Regions from separate parts of the Vogesella sp. XCS3 genome, predicted to be linked through region 3. Evidence: predicted binding sites of a transcription regulator. Region 3 holds the regulator's gene; each other region holds the start of a gene.

Region 1 (4,760 bases), 180 kb from region 3:
CAGCGCGGTACCGGCCAGCGCGTACTGCGCCCAGCGCGTGGCACGCTGCTGCAGGCGGTCGCTGCTCTTCATGATCAGCCAGCCGGCACCCAGCAGCACGTAGGCCGCAGTTAGCCCCAGGCCGGTCAGCAGCGCAAAGCCCCAGGCGCCCGCCCCGGGCGCAAAGCCGGTCAGGTAGCGGCCCAGCATCACGCCCTGGCTAATAGACGCCAGCAGCGAGCCGGCAGCAAACGCCAGGTTCCACGCCGGCTGGTGCTGCGCCTGCGCCTTGACGCGGAAGTCGAACGCCACCCCGCGCAGGATCAGCCCCAGCAGCATGATGGCCACCGGCAGGTACAGCTCGCCCAGGATGATACCGTGTGCCATCGGAAACGCCACCAGCAGCAGCCCCACGCCCAGCACCAGCCAGGTTTCGTTGGCATCCCAGAACGGGCCGATGCTGGCGATCATGGCGTCGCGCTCGTCGTCGTTACCCAGCGGTAGCAGCACGCCAACGCCCAGGTCGTAGCCGTCCAGCACCACATAAATCAGCATCGACAGCGCCATCAGGCCGGCAAAGATCACCGGCAACCACAGTTCGGCATTCATGGCTGTGCTCCTTCAAGGTTGGCCGCAGGCGCTGCCTTGCGCGCCAGATAAAACACCACCGACACATAGCTGGCCAGCAGCACTGCGTACAACGCCAGGTACATCAGCAAAGTAGACAGGATCATGCCGCTGCCCACGCTGGATGCGGCGTCGGCGGTGCGCAGGATGCCGGTGACCAGCCACGGCTGGCGGCCGATTTCGGTGACGTACCAGCCGGCCACCGTAGCTACCCAGCCAGAGAAGGTCATCGCCACTAGGCCACGCTGCAACCACGGTGCCAGTTGGCCGCGACGCAGCTGCCACCACGCCAGCCAGCTCACCGCCAGCATCAGCATGCCTACCCCCACCATCACGCGGAAGCTCCAGAACACCTTGGCCACGGGCGGGTGGGCGTTGGGGAATTCATTCAGGCCGCGGATCTCGCCATCGGGGTGATGGGTAATGATCAGGCTGGCCAGTTTGGGTATGCCGACCTCGAAGCGGTTGCTTTGCGTAGCTTCGTCCGGCAGCGCAAACAGCAGCAAGGGCGCGCCACGTTCGGTGTGCCACACGCCTTCGATGGCGGCCAGCTTGGCCGGCTGGTGCTGGAAGGTGTTCAGCCCGTGCATGTCGCCTACCAGCACCTGCAACGGAATCAGCAAGGCCGCCAGGCTGACGCCGGTTTTCAGCGTGTGCGCCACTGCGGCGGCGCGGTCACCGCGCAACCAGCGGTAGGCCGACACGCCAGCCACCAGAAACGCCACCGTCAGGCCGGAGGCCAGCAGCATGTGGGTCAGGCGGTAGGGCATGGACGGGTTGAAAATCACCGCCAGCCAGCTTTGCACGTGCACCTTGCCGGCGATCACCTCTACCCCGGCGGGGGTCTGCATCCACGAATTCAGCACGATGATCCAGAACGCCGACACCGTGGTGCCGAACGCCACCAGAAAGGTGGCCAGCGTATGCACGCGGTTGGACACTTTGGCGCGGCCGAACAGCATGATGCCCAGGAAGGTGGCCTCCAGGAAGAAGGCGGTCAGCACCTCGTAAGCCAGCAGCGGCCCGGCCACATTGCCCACGTGCTGCATGAAGCCCGGCCAGTTGGTGCCGAACTGGAAGCTCATGGTGATGCCGGACACCACGCCCAGCGCAAAGGTCAGCGCAAAGATTTTTACCCAGAAGCCGTAGGCGTCCATCCACGCCTCGTCGCCACTGCGGTTAAAGCGCGCCTTGAAGTACAGCAGCACCCAGCCCATGGCAATGCTGATGGTAGGGAACAGGATGTGGAAGGTAATGTTGGCCGCAAACTGGATGCGAGCCAGGATGACCGGGTCCAGGCTGTCCATGGCTAATCCTCCTTGCCACTGTCACGCCCGGCCAAACGGCCCAGGCTCTGGGTGAACTGCAGCACCTTGCCCACCTGGCTGCCCAGCTTCATCAGCTTTTCCAGCGTTTCCACGTCCATGTCGCGGATGTCGGCAAACCACTTGGTGACCAGCTCGATCAGCTGGTACATCTCGTTCATGCGTGCCTGGGCGTGGCGTTCGGCCTCGCCGGACGGGGTTTCCATGATGGCGCCGCGCAGCATGGTCAGCGTGGGCTCGACTTCTCGCTTTTGCCGCTCTTCGGCCAGCGTCTTGAAAATGGCCCACACGTCTTCCGGCGTGCTGAAGTACTCGCGGCGGTCGCCTGGCAAGTGTTGCAATTTGACCAAGCGCCAGGCCTGCAATTCTTTCAGCGCCATACTGGTATTGGAGCGCGAACAGCCGATGGCCTCCACGATGTCGTCCGCGTTCAGCGGCCGGTCGGAAACATAAAGCAGGGCGTAAATCTGCCCTACGGTGCGGTTAATGCCCCAGTGGCTGCCCATCTCGCCAAAGTGCAGCACAAAAGATTGGATCAGGGGTGGCAGGTTCATGTGTGTGGCCTTTTTGAATTTTCAGTACTTTCTGAAACTTTGATATGGATCATAGTTTCAGAAAATAGGCCTTGTCAATGCACGCCTGACACGATAGCCCGCGTGAAAACAATGTTGCTTTATCAAATGATTGCAGTTGGACGATACTCATAAGTATCGACACTACTGATTTCCCTCATGCCCACAGCCCCCTCTCTGCGCCATGCACTGCTAGACGACACCGCAGCTGCACTGGGCAAGGATTACCTGCAACAGCTGGTAAACAGCCTGGCCCGGCACAGCGGTGCACAACTGGTTTTTATCAGCCAGCAACTGACGCTGCCCGTTCGGCATGTCGAAGTCATTATCGCCAACACTAGCGCCCACCCTGGCCGCTATGCGCTGGCAGGCACGCCATGCGAGCAGGTGATCCTGCAGCAGCAGGCTGTCGTGCACCATAGCGGGGTGAACCGGCACTTTGCAGCCGAGCAAGACACGGCCTGGCAGAGCTTTGCCGGCTGGCCCTTGCTGGATAAACACGGCCATTGCATGGGGCACCTGGCGCTGTTTGACGAGCGGGCAAACGTACTGCCCGATACGCTGCTACAAGATATCGCCCCCTTCGCTACCCGCGCCGCCGCCGAGCTGCAAAGGCTGGAACACGAGCGCATCAGCAGCTCGCGCGCCAGCTGGGATGCCCTGCATTCGCACTTTCTGCGCCAGTACATTCAGGGCAAGCCGCTGCCCACGCTGCTGGGCGACGTCGTACTGCACATCGAGCAAGCCTTGCCTGGCTGGCTGTGTTCCATCCTGCAGGTAGACGATACGCAATGCCTGCGCCCGCTGGTGGGCCCATCATTACCGCAAGCCTATACCGCCTTGATAGACGGCCTGGCCATCGGCCCCATGGTGGGCAGCTGCGGGGCGGCGGCGTGGCACCGCAAACGGCTGGTAGCCGAAGATCTGCAGCAACACCCTAACTGGGCACCCTACCGCGAACTGGCACGCCAGTTTGCGCTGGGCAGCTGCTGGTCCGAACCCATCATCGACAGCAAGGGCAAGGTGCACGGCACTTTTGCCGTCTACCACCACGCCCCTAGCGCGCCCACGCTGGAAGCCATTACCGTCATTGAAGACACCGCCCGCCTGCTGGCCGTGCTGATGGAAAACGACGCCAACCGCCAGGCACTGGATAGCCGTACCCAGTGGTATCAGGCCATCTTGCAGAACGCCGCCGACGCGCTGTCCATCATCGATATGGAAGGGCGACTGCTGGAGGCCAGCGATTCGCTGTGCAAACTGCTGGGTTATAGCCAGGCCGAGCTGCGGCAATTACGGCTGTGGGACCTGGTGGCTCACCGCGACGAAGCAGAACTACGCGAGCAATTGCAGCACACCAGCGAACAAGGCGAGACCTTCGACAGCTATAACCGCACCAAAAATGGCGACATCATCGAGGTGGAAGTGTGCGTACGCCGGCTGATACTGGATGGCCAGCCGGTGATCTGGGGCTCGGCACGCGATATCAGCCTGCGCAAACAGCAAGAACGCCAGCTACGCGAGCAGGCCACCATCGACTCGCTCACCGGCCTGCACAACCGCCCCACCCTGCTGGGCCAGCTGGACGCGCTGCTGGCCAGCCCATCCCGCCCTGGCCTGGCCTTGCTGATGCTGGACCTGGACCACTTCAAACAGGTAAATGACAGCTACGGCCATGCCTGCGGCGATGCCACCCTCACCCATATTGCCAGCCAGTTGCGCCAGCAGCTGGGCCCGCATGACTGTGCCGGCCGCCTGGGGGGCGAAGAGTTTTGCATACTGCTACCGGGCACTACCGCGCAAGCGGCACAACGCTACAGCCAGCACTTGCTGGATACCATCGCACAGCAACCTCTGCAATTTGGCGGGCATAGCATCGCCCTTACCGCGTCTATCGGCCTGACGCTGCTGGAGCCTGGCGACGATAGCCGCAGCCTGCTGGCGCGTGCCGATATGGCGCTGTACCAGGCCAAGCACCAGGGCCGCAACCGCATGGTGATGCTGCCGCCGTGACGCGCTAGCGCGCATCCCGTAAAATAGCTTGCCGCGCCCCGCCAGACGGGGCGTTGCCTTTTGCGGCCAACCTTTTTCAGTACGGAACGATCGATGACCACGCCTCAGCACACGCCCATGATGCAGCAATACCTGGCCCTCAAGCGGGACCACGCCGACAAGCTGCTGTTTTACCGCATGGGTGACTTCTACGAGCTGTTCTACGACGACGCAGAAAAAGCCGCCCGCCTGCTGGACATCACCC
Region 2 (4,760 bases), 1.7 Mb from region 3:
GCCGTGCACGGTGGCGCCGCTACGGGCGATCGGCAGGGTGAAGTTGCCGATGCCGCAGAACATGTCGGCAATGCGTTCGCCGGCTTGCGGGTCCAGCAGGCGCAGGGCGCGGGCGACCATCACGTTGTTGATGTCCGGGTTGACCTGGGTGAACTCGGTGGGGTAGTACGGCATTTCCACGTTGAAGTCGGCCAGGCGGTAGGTCAGGCGTGGTGCGTCCAGCGGGTAGATGGGGTAGCAGGTTTCCGGGCCTTTGGGCTGCAGCCACATTTGCAGCGGGCGGCCTGGCTGGCTGTATTGGTCGGAAAAGCCTTTCAGGATGGCGAAGTCGTCATCGGTGATGGCGTCCATATTGCGGAACACCAGGATGTCCACGTCCGAGCCCACGGCCACTTCTACCTGCGGCATGCGGTTGTTGATGGACAGCTGGTAAATCATCTGGCGCAGCGGGGTAATCAGCGCCGAGATGTGCTTGGGCAGAATGTGGCACTCGTTCATGTCGGCGATGAAGCTGGAGCGCTTTTCATGGAAACCTACCAGCACGCCGCCTTTTTTCTCTACCAGGCGGGCAGACAGGCGGGCGCGGTGGCGGTAGCCCCAGGCCGGGCCGGCGATAGGGGTCATGACCACTTGCGGGCGAACCTTGCCGATGCGGGCCAGGTTGTCTTCCAGCACGCGCTGTTTGATGGCCACCTGGGCGGTAAACTCCACGTGCTGCATGGAGCAGCCACCGCATACGCCATAGTGCGGACAGGATGGCTGGGTGCGCATGTAGCTGTCTTTCAACACATCTACCGCTACCGCGTTCTCGTAGCTGGGTTTTTTACGGAAGCTGCTGTAAGTAACTACTTCGTAAGGCAGTGCGCCTTCGATAAATATTGTCTTGCCTTCGACGTGGGCAACACCACGTCCTTCATGGTCCAGGGATTCGATCTGGGCGATTTGTTGCTGTTGAGTCATTGTTTTTTAAAGTCAAAATGCGTTGGCAAAGGCGGCAATTGTCGCAGAAACCACAGCAAAACGCACGGTGCCCGGTTGGCCGCATGGCAATACAACAAATCGGTCTGCATCTGCTACCATCCTCGCTATTGCAACCTGTTCAAAGTACCAAATTGACACTCAAGCCCAGCCTTGCCCTCTTTGCCTTCATCAGTAGCACTGTATGGGCGTCCACCCCCGAGCCGGATGTCGATATCGCCCCCCTGGGCCAGCATCTGGTGGTGAACCTGCCGCAAACCCGTGTGTTGCTGTATCAGGATGGCGTTTTGCTGCGCAGTTACCCGGTAGCGGTGGGCAAGCAGATCACGCGTACGCCTACCGGCAGCTACAGCATTACCGGTATTCACCGTGACCCGACCTGGCATGTCCCCAAGTCCATCCAGGCGGAAATGGCCAAAAAAGGCCAGCCGGTGAAAACCGAAGTACCACCTGGGCCGGATAATCCGCTGGGCAAGGTATTCATCCGTTTTGGCGAGCCGCGTCTGGGCCTGGGCTTTCACGGTACCAACCAGCCAGGTAGCGTGCCCGGGGTGCGTAGCCATGGTTGTGTCCGCTTGAAAAACGAGAATGCGCTGGCCTTGGCCGACTGGGTGAATAATGGCGCCCAGGTGACCATTGCCTACCAGCCTCTGGTGTTGAACGAGGACGAGGCCGGCGAGCTGTGGCTCACCGCCTATCGTGATATCTACGGCATGAAAGACCCGTCCTACCGCCACCTGGCCAACACACTGCTGGAATGGCAACGCGACAAGTCCAAGGTGCTGCATGGTGCCCGTGTGGATGTGGCGATACGCGAACGCACCGGCAAGCCGGTATGCCTGTCGTGCAAGGATGCCGCCAGCGCCACCATTACCGGCGGCCTCAGCATCAAGCGCTGGCTCAGCGTAGACCCGGAGCCCTCGCAGCAGGAGGCAACCGTGCCGGTACAGGGGCGTGCCTTGCAAAGCAAGGCGCCTGTTGTGAGCCCAGGCTAGTATCCGTTCAAGCCAGCCTGACAGTAAAAAGCCCACCTTTGCGGTGGGCTTTTGCATGGGCTAGCACACGCTGGCTGGTGGCAGGCTGCGCTGGTAGTGCAGCAGGCGGCCACGATAGGGTGTGCCGTCCCACAACGGGGCTTCGATCATGGTTTCGCTCAGTGTAAAGCCCAGCAAGGCCATCTGGCGGTGAAACAGGCTGCGGTTGCCACGGTTCGGGTCGATGATGATGACCTGGGCGGCTGGGGCGGCATGCAGGGCAATAAATGCGGCCAGGGTCAGTGGCTGGTCGCGCTCGTACAGCACATCGCTGCCGATAATCAGGTCAAACTCGCCCAGGCCCGGGTTGCTGTGCCCCCAGTTACCGGTAAGGTAGGGCAGCGGCGGCAGCGCATTCAGCGCCACGTTGGCCGCCAGAAAACCTGCGGTGAGCGGGTGGCAGTCGCTGGCGGTGATATTGCCGGCACGGCGCTGTATCACCAGGCTGGCCAGCCCCAGTCCGCAGCCAATTTCCAGAATGCGCTGCGTACCCAGTTCCCAGTCTTGCATCAGGTCGGCCAGCTTTTGTGCAGATGGCCATACCAGGCCAAATAGCGGCCAGCTGGCTTCGGAAATACCCAGCGCGGCGGCTTCGCCTAGCGGGTCGGCGTACTGCTGGTTGTCCAGCAAGGAACGGATGACGAGATCGGGGGCCCCAGCCACGCGAACGTGCTGGGTTTTTACTGTATAGCCTGGCATGGCAAACCTTTGGTGCGGTACGAGCTGGACTCTATGTGCGTCGAACAGACGTCGCGACCAAAGGGCAGAGGCGATGCTTGGGCGATGAGAACATCGGGTAAAGCAGGCGGGAAACGGAAAAATACGAGGCCGCATGGTAGCACAGTCTGCCCCGCAGGCCTGTGCTGGCCTGTTTTTCTCATGCTGTGCGGGTAGGTGGGCCCGTATTTGATCCGCGTCAGTTGCGGGTGCCCCCGCAGTGCAATACTGAAATCAGCCCGTACAGCACGGTGCTGCCAGGGCTACCAGGACACTGGATACCCGATGAAACCAGAAGACTATCTGATACAGACACACCACCATTGCCAGCAGTTGTTCCAGGCCTTGCAGTGCCATATAGCACAGCAGCACTGGGTGCCGGCACAGCAAGCCTGCCACGATTTTTGTGCCGAGCTGGATAGCCATTTTGCCGACGAAGAGCAGGTACTGTACCCGCTGTACGAACAGTTAAATGGCCAGCAGAACGGGCCCACCGAAGTGATGCGGTATGAACACGAGCAGCTGCGCGAGCTGATGGAAGCGCTGTACCAGGCCGTACAGCAGCGCGATGAAGCCGTATGCGCCCCCTTGGCTGGCGTATTGCAACGCCAGCTATGGCAGCACCATAGCAAGGAAGAAAGCATCCTGTACCCGTTTTGCCGGCTTAGTACCGCTGATCTGCTTGCATTGCGTTGGCCGGGTGTCCCGGCCGGGGGCTGAGTATCAAGCCGCGTGCTGCAGCTTGCGCCTTGCCTGCGCCAGGTCCCAGTCACCTTGCAGGTCCAGCCAGAAGCGCGGCGGCAGGCCAAACAGCAGCGAGAGCCGCAGCGCGGTATCGGGGGTAATGCCGCGGTGGCCCTGGATGATTTCGTTCAGGCGGCGGCGCGACAGCCCCAGCCGGCTGGCGGCATCGGTTTGTGTCAGGCCGGCAGGCCGCAAGAAGCGGCTGTGTAAAAAGCGCCCCGGGGCGATGGGGGTTCGGGCGGTAAGGATTTTGTGTGCCATGCGGCCAACCTTTGAAAAAATGGCCGGGGTTTCCCCCGGCCCAACTTACCCACACACTCTACAACTATCGTTTGCCGGCACCGCCAGGCGGGCCAGCGTGTAGCTACAGGGCCTGCGTGACAGCAAGACGCTGTCACGGCCAGCCCTAATCCTTGAACATGCGAAAGCCGCTGATCATGGTAGACACCATGCTCTGCTTGGACATGATGTCCTCGCGGATGGCGGCGTACACGTGGATCATCACGAACAGCAAAATCGCCCACATGCCCAGCCGGTGCCAGCTGTGCACGTCCATGCTGTTGCCAAAGGCCACAATCACCCAGTTAAAGGCGGTATGCGCCCAGCTGCCATCGCCCGTGCCTTCGCCGTACAGCGCAAAGCCGGTGGCGCACATGAACAGCGTGGCCCAGATAAAGCTGGCCATGGCGATCTGGCCTACCGGGTTGTGGCCGATGTACTTCTTGGGGTAGCGCTCGATAAACAGATACCAGCGGATTTCAAAGAAGAATTCCTGCCACCAGGCCTTGTCCCACACCGGTACCAGAATGATCTCGCGCGCGTGGTGGTTGCCGACAATGGCCCAGTACAGCCGCCCCACCAGCCCCACCGCCAGCACGTAGCCGGCAGCAAAGTGGGCAAAGCGGATGTAGCCCATCACATAGCGGAAGGTGGCCTCACCCGGCACGCTGGGTAGCGGCTTGCCGATAAAATAGCCGGTGAGCGACAGCGTGATGATGCACAGCACCGTCACCCAGTGCCACAGCCGTACCGGCGCCTCATACACGTAAACCGACGTTACCTTGCGGCCCAGCCCTTGTGGGGCGTTGCCGTCAAAACCATAGCTTTTCATCGCTTGCTCCTGAGTCTGTGCCACCCCCCCGCTACGTGCTGCAGTAGCGTGGCCGTGGCCGCTGCTCTGAATGAACCGGCAGCGCCGCGGCAGGGGATTGCAGCCCCCGCCGCGGGCCATTCCGGCGATCCGGCCGCCGCCGGGGTGTGCGGTGGCGGCAGCCGGGTCTGGGGGCC
Region 3 (4,760 bases):
CGACAAAGAGAAGCGGCACATCAGCGCCTGGATCACGCTACGGCGCAAGATGTCATCCTGCGTCAGCGTCATGCCGCGCAGCACTGGCAGGTGGCCGGCGTCCAGCGCGGCGTAATACGCATCCAGCTCTTTTTCGTTCTGCGTATAACAGGGGCCAACCTTGCCAATGGACGACACGCCCAGGCCGATCATGTCGCAGTCCGCGTGGGTAGAGTAGCCCTGGAAATTGCGTTGCAGGCGGCCCTGCTGCAAGGCACGGGTGAGCTCGTCGTCCGGCTTGGCAAAGTGGTCCATGCCGATAAACACGTAACCGGCCTCAGCCAGCTGCTGTACCGAGTTCTGCAGGATGTCCAGCTTGGTAGCCGACGAGGGCAAATCCGCCTCGTTGATGCGGCGCTGTGGCATGAATACCGTGGGCAGATGCGCGTAGTTGTACAGCGCGATGCGGTCTGGCGACATGGCAATCACGCGGCTCACCGTGTTTTCCAGCGAATGCGCCGTCTGCTTGGGCAGACCGTAAATCAGGTCTACGCTAATCGACTTGAAGCCGGCTTCACGCGCGGCATCCATCACCACACGGGTTTCTTCCTCGCTCTGGATGCGGTTCACCGCTTCCTGCACCACAGGGTCAAAATCCTGGATACCGATACTCATGCGGTTGAAACCCAGCCGTGCCAGGTGCAGGACCGTGTCGCGGCCAACCTTGCGCGGGTCGATTTCGATAGAAAACTCGCCTTCCGGCAACAGCTCGAAGTGCTGGCGGATAATGCCCATCACGCGGTCAAGCTGCTCGTCGGACAGGAAGGTGGGCGTACCGCCACCAAAATGCAGCTGGATCACTTTTTCACGGCTGCCCAGCTTTTCGGCCACCAGACGGATTTCCTTCTCCAGGTAATCCAGATAAGCGTCGGCGCGGGTCTTGTCTTTGGTAATGATCTTGTTGCAGCCGCAGTAGTAGCAAATGGTGTTGCAAAAAGGGACATGCACGTACAGCGAGATGGGCCGATGGTTGGCGCCAATCGCACGATGGGCCAGCCATTGCTCGTAATCACTCACCCCGAAGCCGGCATGAAAGCGGTCGGCAGTCGGGTAGGAGGTGTAGCGCGGGCCTGAACCTTCCAGCCTTTCGATGAGTTCTCTATCGAATACACACTGCGTCGGCGTGAAATTTATAGTGGGTGTCATAATTAATCTGGTTGGAAAACCGGTGGTGGGCTGGTAAATTTGCGCAATTGCCACTTTTTCTGCTTTGACGCGTATCAAGCAAGCCCGCTTGCTTGGCGAAAACCTACTCTATGACTGACCACACACACTCTTTGCACGCACTAAAAGTGTCGTGCTCCAACTGCAGCCTGCGAGAACTGTGCCTCCCACTGGGCTTGAACCGCGATGAGATGGCGCAACTGGACGCCGTGATCCGTCAAAGCCGACGCTTGAAACGTGGCGAGTACCTGTTCCGCTCTGGCGAAGGTTTCCGCTCGCTGTACGCCGTGCGTACCGGCTACTTCAAAACCTGTGTTTCGAGCCAGGACGGCCGCGAACAGGTTACCGGCTTTCACATGTCGGGCGAGCTGATGGGCCTGGACGGCATTTCGTCCAACCTGCACGGCTGCGACGCCATTGCACTGGAAGACAGCGAAGTATGCGAGCTGCCGTTCAACCGCATGGAAACCCTCGGCCGTGACATCCCCAGCCTGCAGCACCACTTTTTCCGCCTGATGAGCCGTGAGATCGTGCGTGATCAATCTGTCATGTTGCTGCTTGGCAACATGAAGGCTGAAGAACGCCTGGCAGCATTTCTGCTGAACTTGTCACAACGCCTATCAGCCCGTGGCTTTGCGGCCAACGATTTCATCCTGCGCATGAGCCGCGAAGAAATCGGCAGCTTCCTGGGGCTGAAACTGGAAACGGTCAGCCGTACCCTGTCCAAATTCCAGCAACAAGGCTGGCTGGTGGTAGACCATAAACATATCCAGCTGGTGAAGCCGGAAGAACTGAAGCAGCTGGTAGCAGGCTGTTCGCAAGCCCAGCACTAAGCCGCCCACGCACTGAATGCCCAACGCCCCGTCACGGGGCGTTTTGTTTGTGGCTACAGCATGCCGATAGACAGCGCGGCCGCCAGGGTGGCGCCCAGCTCGGCCGCAGCGGCCAGGTCAGCAGCCTGTGGCACCCCGCGTACCAGCAGCGGCGGATAGGCCTGCCGCCAGCCGTAGCCACGGGCAATGCGCTCTATGGCCTGCTGTGCACCCAGGCCATCGTTGCCGGCGCTGATCAGGATAGCGTACGGCAGGCCGGCCACCTTGCCCTGCGCCGGGTAATAGGTGCGGTCGAAGAAATCTTTCAGTGCGCCGGCCATGTAGCCAAAGTTCTCCGGCGTGGCCAGCAATAGCGCATCGCAGCCCAGCAATTCGTCCATGCCGGCTTGCAGGGCGGGCATGACGCGCACCGTCACGCTACTTTCCTGCATCGCCACCGCGGCTGCCGCCTTGGCCAGCTGCAAAGTATTGCCGGTTTGGCTGCTCCACAGCACCAGGAGTGTCTTCATGCGGCCAACCTTGGCAGCAAGGTGCCCAGCAGCTCTGGCGCTGGCCAGCTGTCTGGCACCACAAAGCCACGCGCCACCTCCTGCCACACCCCATGATCATCCGGCAACAACTCGGCCAACAGCCAGGGTCCTTCCGCCTGCGCCAGTTGCGCACGCATGGCAGCCAGGCTCTGCGTTGCCGCTTCATCTGCTTGCGCCGGGCTCAGCCATTGCAAGCGCGGCAGCGCCAGCCAGCGGCTATGCGGGTGCTGCTGCGGCCAACTATCCTGCCGCCGGCACCACCAGCCGCGGCAAGCGGCAGTATTGATAGCAGGATGCGTGGGTGCCGTATCGGCGGGGAAGAACAGCCAGCCGCTCAGGCGGCTGCTGGCAGTAAGCTGCGCGAAACCATCCGGCAACCTGGCTGCGGGGTGCTGCGCCAAGGTGAGCTGGCTGGCCAGCTTGCGGTATTTCAGCCACCAGGCATCACGCAGGCCCGGCCCCACCAGCGCGTGCGGGGCGCTATCGAGCTGCAGGTAGAATTTGCTGGCGGCTTCCAGGTGGCAAGGCTCGCCATCAATGCGCAGCAGAAAGTCGAATTCGCCTACCGTTAACGTGCCATCGCGTACCGGCAGGTTGGCCGCGACCAGCTCGATGTGTGGCGCCTGGCTGAACCAGTACCCCAGCAGTGCTTCGGCGTATAGCCCCAGGCGGCGCGTAGGGCGGGCTGCCAGCCACGCCAGCAGCGGGGTGGGGTCAGCATCCAGCGCCAGCAGCTGCGGCCAACCTTGCGGCCCTAGCAGGCGCTGGCGGCTGATTTCCACCCCGCTGAGCCAGGGCGGCGGCGCGGTCAGCAGGTAGGCCAGGTCGCGCACCGCGCAGGCTGCGCAACTGCGCACATTGCAGCAAGCCGGGCAGCATGGTTTATTCGCCCTGCTTGTCGCGCGGTGGCAGGCTGCCATCGGCGACACGCTGCACCTGCTTGAAAAAGCCGCGCAGAATGTCGATTTCCTCGCGCAATACGCCTGCGCGGTTGAACAGCGCGCGCATGCGGCGCATCAGACGCTCGCTGTTGCGCCGCTCGTAGTAGCCGATGGCTTCCAGCGTGTTGTCCAGGTGGCCGCACATGCTTTCTACCTCGGCCATGCTGGCGGCCTCGCCTTCCGCTTTCAGGTAGTTCACGTCCACGCCGGTGTGGCTGAACAGCTCGTAGGTCATCACCTGCACCGCCATGGCCAGGTTCAGCGAGAAGTAGTCCGGGTTGCCCGGCACGGTCACCAGGCGGTTACACATTTCCACCTCTTCGATCGACAGGCCGAAGGTTTCGTTGCCGAACACCAGCGCCACCTGCTCGCCGTCGCGTGCCCGCGCGATCAGCTCCGGCGCGGTCTCGCGCGGGGTGGACAGCGGGGTGGTGAGCTCGCGGCGGCGGCTGGTCAGCGCGCAGGCCACTGTCACATCCGACAGCGCTTCGGTGAGGCTACTCACGACGGTAGCGTGCTCGAGTACGTCTACCGCACCCGAGGCCAGTACATTGGCCTCTTCGCTGGGAAACACTTTCGGTTCAACCAGATACAAGCGGGTCAGACCCATGGTTTTCATGGCCCGTGCCGCCGAGCCGATATTGCCCGGGTGGCTGGGGCGCGCCAGCACGACGCGAATGTTCTTTAAAAAATCAGGTACTTGGGGTTTATTCATCGGGTAATTTTGAGTAGAATCGCGGGCTATTCAAAAACACCGCTGCGAAAGCGGTGTTTATCGTTCCTTAACCCAGACAGTTTACGACAAGCGCGCACCCCACGAAGGGGCTGCGCTTGTTTTGTATGATTTTAGAGGCCGTCAATGCATCCAATGCTCAATGTCGCGGTAAAAGCCGCTCGCCGTGCAGCCAACGTTATCCAGCGTGCATCGCTGAACCTGGATACCGTGCGTGTTGAAAAGAAAAAACACAACGACTTCGTGTCCGAAGTTGATCAAGCTGCCGAACAAGCCATCATTGATGTCATTCTGGATGCCTATCCGAAGCATGCGATTCTAGCAGAAGAGTCCGGCGGCCGCGGTCTGGGCACCTCCGAGTACGAGTGGATCATCGACCCGATCGATGGCACCACCAACTTCATCCACGGCCATCCGCAATACTGCATTTCCATCGCGCTGGCACACCGCGGCCAGATCCAGCAGGCTGTGGTTTACGACCCGAACCGCAACGATATGTTCACCGCCAGCCGTGGCGTGG
Region 4 (4,760 bases), 120 kb from region 3:
GTTAGCCTGCCCATGAGTAAGCCAATCGGTAAATACAATGTGTACAACAAAATCAATCGCTCTGAAGGTACCAGCCACTAGGACTAGGTCATCTGGCCAGTGCCTTAGTCATGGTCGCCTGCGCTAGGCTGCCACTTTTGTCTTGTGGGGGCTTGGCATGAGTCAGATTGATATAGGCGCTTTTTTACAGCACCAGCCATTGTTTCAGCAGCTGTCACCAGCGCAGCGTGCAGCTTTGGTTCCTGGTACGCATGAGGTACGTGGTCAGAAAGGACAGGTCATTTTCCAAAAGGGTGACCCTTGCGATGGCATGTATGTGGTGGTGTTCGGTAAAGTCAAGCTGGCATTGACCGCACAAAATGGCAGTGAAAAGGTGATGGAAATATTGCATCCTGGGCAGAGTTTTGCTGAGGCAGTGATGTTTCTCAACCGGCCTTGCCCGGTTATGGCACAGTTTCTGGAAGATGGGCTCCTACTGCACGTCAGTGCAGAAGTAATCTTTGGTGCTATTGCCAGTGACCCAGGTTTTGCTCAGCGTATGCTAGCCGGTCTATCGCTGCGTTTGCACAGCATGGTGCGTGATGTAGAGCGCTATTCGGTGGAAAACTCATTGCAAAGAGTGATCAGTTACCTTTTACAAGAGGGTCAGCCAGCATGTAATGGTAGGGTGGTGCACTTGCCTGTAAACAAGAACCTGATTGCGTCACGTCTAAATTTGACCCCGGAAACTTTCTCGCGGGTCCTGCATCAACTGGTTGAGTCGGTATTGGTAGAGGTTCGTGGACGTGACATTGTCCTTATGGATGTAGAAGGTATGCAGCAGCTGGTGTCTTGATGGCTGCTGCATCCCGGCTAGCTGTTTCGTAATGAAAAGTGCTCAAAGCGTGTTTTAGTCTCGGACAGTAAGGCTAGGTCTGGCCAGCCAGGGGGAGCGGCCCCTACTGGTGGTATTTGATCCGGTGCTGGGCGCAGCAGTTGCCAGGCGTAGTGGCGTACACCGTGTGTGGAGAGCCAAGCCGCCATCTGCTGCAGCGTTTGTCGGCTATGCCAGTGTGGATGAATGCTACTACGGCACTCAAATGTCACATTGCTGGACAGTAGTAGTGACAGGCTGTTCTGCACATGCTCGCCGCTGCCGGTCACGCCGGTCAGCGCCGCGTAATGTGACGGTAGCGTTTTGATATCTAATCCTACCCAGTCTAGCAGAGGCAAGGCCTTGGCCAATCTGTGTGGATAGCTGCCGCTAGTATGTAGGCCTGTTGCAAATCCCATCGCGCGAACTTGTTGCAAGAGCAGTGGCAGGGAGGGTTCCTGTAGTGGCTCTCCGCCTGAAAATACTACGCCATCTAGTAAACCGCACCGATTTGCCAACCAGGAAATAAAACGAGGCCAGTCCGTTTGCCCATTTTTCCTACGCAGCAAATGAGGATTGTGGCAATAACCACAGCGCCATGGGCATCCGGCCAGAAATACTACCGCACATAGCCGTCCCGGCCAGTCGCAGGCCGAAAACGGCTGCCAGCCACCCAGCCGCGCGCTAGTGGCGTCCTGGTTCGTCAAAGTGACGGCGTTCATAGAATTCGCCTTGTTTACCGGTGTTGAACGATGCCACTGGGCGGTGGTAGCCCATTACTCGGGTCCAGATTTCACAGCGAGTGCGCTCGCTGTCGTCCAGTAGCGGGCGTGTATCGGTGGTAGGTTGAGTCATGCGATAGCTCCTTCAGTGTTGGCCGCAGCGGTGGTCTTGCGCGCCAGAAGTTCGGCATCGCAGCGCGGGCAGAACTCGTGGCGGCCAGACAGATAGCCGTGTTGCGGGCAGATGGAAAATGTGGGAGTGATAGTGATGTAGGGCAAACGGAAGTTTTCCAGCGCCCGGCGCACCAGCTGGCGGCAGGCGTCGGCGCTGGACACCGCCTCGGTCATGTACAGGTGCAGCACGGTGCCGCCGGTATAGCGCGATTGCAGTGCCTCCTGGTGCGCCAGCGCGGCGAACGGGTCGTCGGTGTGGCCGACCGGCAGCTGGCTGGAGTTGGTGTAGTACGGCTTGTTGGCGCTGCCAGCCTGCAGGATGCCGGGGTAGCGCTTGCGGTCTTCGCGGGCAAAGCGGTAGGTGGTGCCCTCGGCCGGCGTGGCTTCCAGGTTGTACAGATGGCCGGTGTCGTGCTGGATGGCCACGATGCGCTGGCGGATATGATCCAGGTAGCGGCAAGCAAAGGCGTGCCCGCTGTTGCTGCTGATGTCGTCTTGCCCGGCGCTGAAGTTGCGGATCATCTCGTTGATGCCGTTTACCCCCAGCGTGGAAAAGTGGTTTCGCAGGCTGCCCAGGTAATGCTTGGTGTACGGATACAGCCCGGCATCGATGTGCTGTTGCACCACGCCGCGGCGCGCTTCCAGCACCTCGCTGCCCAGCGCCAGCAGGCGGTCGGTGGCGGCAAGCAGCGCGGCTTCGTCGCCGGCGTGCAGGTAACCTAGTCGTGCGCAGTTGACGGTAACCACGCCAACTGAGCCGGTTTGTTCGGCACTGCCGAACAGGCCGTTGCCGCGCTTGGCCAGTTCGCGCAGATCCAGTTGCAGGCGGCAGCACATGCTGCGCACCATGTGCGGCTGCAGGTCGGAGTTGACGAAGTTCTGGAAGTAGGGCAGGCCGTACTTGGCGGTCATGGCAAACAGCAACTCGGTGTTGGCGCCGTACCAGTCGAAATCGCGGGTGATGTTGTAGGTGGGGATGGGGAAGGTAAACGCGCGGCCACGGGCATCGCCCGCCAACATCACCTCGATGAAGGCGCGGTTGATCATTGCCATCTCGTCGGCACAGTCGCCGTAGCGGAACGGCATTTCTTCGCCACCGATCACCGGAATCTGCTCGCGCAGGTCGTCGGGGCACACCCAGTCGAACGTGAGGTTAGTGAACGGTGTTTGCGTCCCCCAGCGGCTGGGTACGTTCAGGTTGTATACCAGCTCCTGCAGGCATTGCCGCACTTGGAGGTAGTCAAGCTCATCCCTGCGTATGAACGGTGCTAGATAGGTATCGAACGAGCTGAATGCCTGGGCGCCGGCCCACTCGTTCTGCAGCGTGCCCAGAAAGTTCACGATCTGGCCGCAGGCACTGGAAAGGTGACGTGGTGGGGCCGACTCTACTTTGCCACCGACGCCGGAAAACCCCAGCTGCAGTAGCGTACGTAGCGACCAGCCGGCGCAGTAGCCGGACAGCATGTCCAGGTCGTGGATATGCAGGTCCCCGTGGCGGTGGGCCTGCGCTGCGTCGGCGCTGAACACGGCGTTCAGCCAGTATTCGGCGCTGAGCTTGCCTGCCATGTTAAGGATCATACCGCCCAGGCTGTAGCCTTGGTTGGCGTTGGCCTGAACCCGCCAGTCGGCACGGCTCAGGTATTCCCGCACGGTGCTCACAGCGTCCACGTGGCCGGCGGTGAGGGGTTTTGAATGCATTTCGCATGGCTCCTGATGTAATTAAGTGCAATATATAGTTAAATTTTTCTTTTAAATTACTAGATGTTGTTTTCTTGATCGTTATCAAGCGTGCTAGCGCCGCAGGGCGGGCTCCCCGAAAGTCTTGATATGGGGCAAGGCTGCGCCGCCATCGCGCCGCGTAAGGTCGCCCCGTCTTGAACGGAGGGTTACACCATGCAGCTACCAGAGCTGGTCTGTCCGGCCGGCAACCTGCCCGCCCTGAAGGCCGCCGTGGATCACGGCGCCGACTGCGTTTATCTGGGCTTGAACAACGACACCAACGCCCGCCATTTCGCCGGGCTCAACTTTGATGCCGCCAGCGCCCGCGAAGGCCTGCGCTACGCTCGCCAGCGCGGGGTGAAGGTGCTGCTGGCCATCAATACCTTTGCCCAGGCCGGCGAAGAAGCCCGCTGGCGCGCGGCGGTTGACGAGGCGGCAGCACTGGCGGTGGACGCGGTGATCCTGGCCGATTTCGGCTTGCTCGATTACGCCAGCCAGCGCCACCCGCAGCTGCGCCTGCATCTGTCGGTGCAAGGCTCGGCCAGCAATTACGAAGCCATCAACCTGGCGCAGCGTATGTTTGGCGTGCAGCGGGCGGTGTTGCCGCGCGTACTCAGCCTGGAGCAGGTGGCGCAGGTGATAGCTGGCACTACGGTGGAAATCGAGGTGTTCGGTTTTGGCAGCCTGTGCGTGATGGCGGAAGGGCGTTGCCATCTGTCCAGCTACGCCACCGGCGAATCGCCCAATACCCACGGTGTATGTTCGCCAGCCCGTCACGTGCGCTGGTTGCCACACGCCAACGGTACCGAGGCACGTCTGAACGGGGTGCTGATCGACGATTTTGCCCACGACGAGCCGCGTGGCTACCCCACGCTGTGCAAGGGGCGCTTTCACGTGGGCGACAGCCTGGGCTACGCGCTGGAAGAGCCTACCAGCCTCAACGTGCTGCCTTTGTTGCCAAGGCTAATCGACATGGGCGTAGCGGCCATCAAGGTAGAAGGGCGGCAACGCAGCCCAGCCTACGTGGCGCAGGTAACGCGCACGCTGCGCCAGGCGCTGGACGAGGCACGCCGGTCTGGCTGGCAGCCGCCAGCCGCGCTGATGCAGCAACTGGGCCGGGTTTCCGAAGGACAACAAGTGACACTGGGGGCGTACAGCAGACCATGGAAGTAAGCCGACATACCGCATTACCACTACAGCTGGCCATCGGCCCCTTGCTGTATTTCTGGCCGCGCGACGAAGTGATGCGCTTTTATGCTGACGCGGCAGAGTGGCCTGTGGACCGCATTTAT

The links. Region 3 encodes FNR, which switches genes on or off when oxygen is low (the NO sensors DNR and NnrR bind a similar motif). Its sites were predicted from a motif close to TTGATNNNNATCAA; they were not measured.
Positions count from the first base shown of each region.
Region 1: the regulator FNR is predicted to act here: its motif matches at 2,525-2,538, upstream of LCH97_RS15940 (GbsR/MarR family transcriptional regulator).
Region 2: the regulator FNR is predicted to act here: its motif matches at 2,919-2,932, upstream of LCH97_RS06945 (hemerythrin domain-containing protein).
Region 4: the regulator FNR is predicted to act here: its motif matches at 3,522-3,535, upstream of LCH97_RS16245 (ribonucleoside triphosphate reductase).

Region 1 is NZ_CP085530.1:3,345,394-3,350,153, reverse strand. It holds gene LCH97_RS15950 (cytochrome d ubiquinol oxidase subunit II) at 1-588, opposite strand, end outside; gene LCH97_RS15945 (cytochrome ubiquinol oxidase subunit I) at 585-1,913, opposite strand; gene LCH97_RS15940 (GbsR/MarR family transcriptional regulator) at 1,916-2,485, opposite strand; gene LCH97_RS15935 (diguanylate cyclase domain-containing protein) at 2,663-4,516, shown strand; gene mutS (DNA mismatch repair protein MutS) at 4,610-4,760, shown strand, end outside.
Region 2 is NZ_CP085530.1:1,463,887-1,468,646, reverse strand. It holds gene rlmD (23S rRNA (uracil(1939)-C(5))-methyltransferase RlmD) at 1-960, opposite strand, end outside; gene LCH97_RS06955 (L,D-transpeptidase) at 1,044-1,973, shown strand; gene LCH97_RS06950 (methyltransferase) at 2,034-2,711, opposite strand; gene LCH97_RS06945 (hemerythrin domain-containing protein) at 3,015-3,449, shown strand; gene LCH97_RS06940 (HigA family addiction module antitoxin) at 3,453-3,734, opposite strand; gene cybH (Ni/Fe-hydrogenase, b-type cytochrome subunit) at 3,880-4,584, opposite strand.
Region 3 is NZ_CP085530.1:3,529,941-3,534,700, reverse strand. It holds gene hemN (oxygen-independent coproporphyrinogen III oxidase) at 1-1,185, opposite strand, end outside; gene fnr (fumarate/nitrate reduction transcriptional regulator Fnr) at 1,296-2,036, shown strand; gene LCH97_RS16885 (flavodoxin family protein) at 2,090-2,545, opposite strand; gene LCH97_RS16880 (DUF1853 family protein) at 2,542-3,399, opposite strand; gene LCH97_RS16875 (RNA methyltransferase) at 3,449-4,222, opposite strand; gene LCH97_RS16870 (inositol monophosphatase family protein) at 4,367-4,760, shown strand, end outside.
Region 4 is NZ_CP085530.1:3,405,253-3,410,012, forward strand. It holds gene LCH97_RS16230 (nitrite reductase) at 1-81, shown strand, start outside; gene LCH97_RS16235 (Crp/Fnr family transcriptional regulator) at 158-835, shown strand; gene LCH97_RS16240 (anaerobic ribonucleoside-triphosphate reductase activating protein) at 853-1,575, opposite strand; gene nrdD (anaerobic ribonucleoside-triphosphate reductase) at 1,538-1,708, opposite strand; gene LCH97_RS16245 (ribonucleoside triphosphate reductase) at 1,705-3,447, opposite strand; gene LCH97_RS16250 (peptidase U32 family protein) at 3,643-4,641, shown strand; gene LCH97_RS16255 (U32 family peptidase) at 4,632-4,760, shown strand, end outside.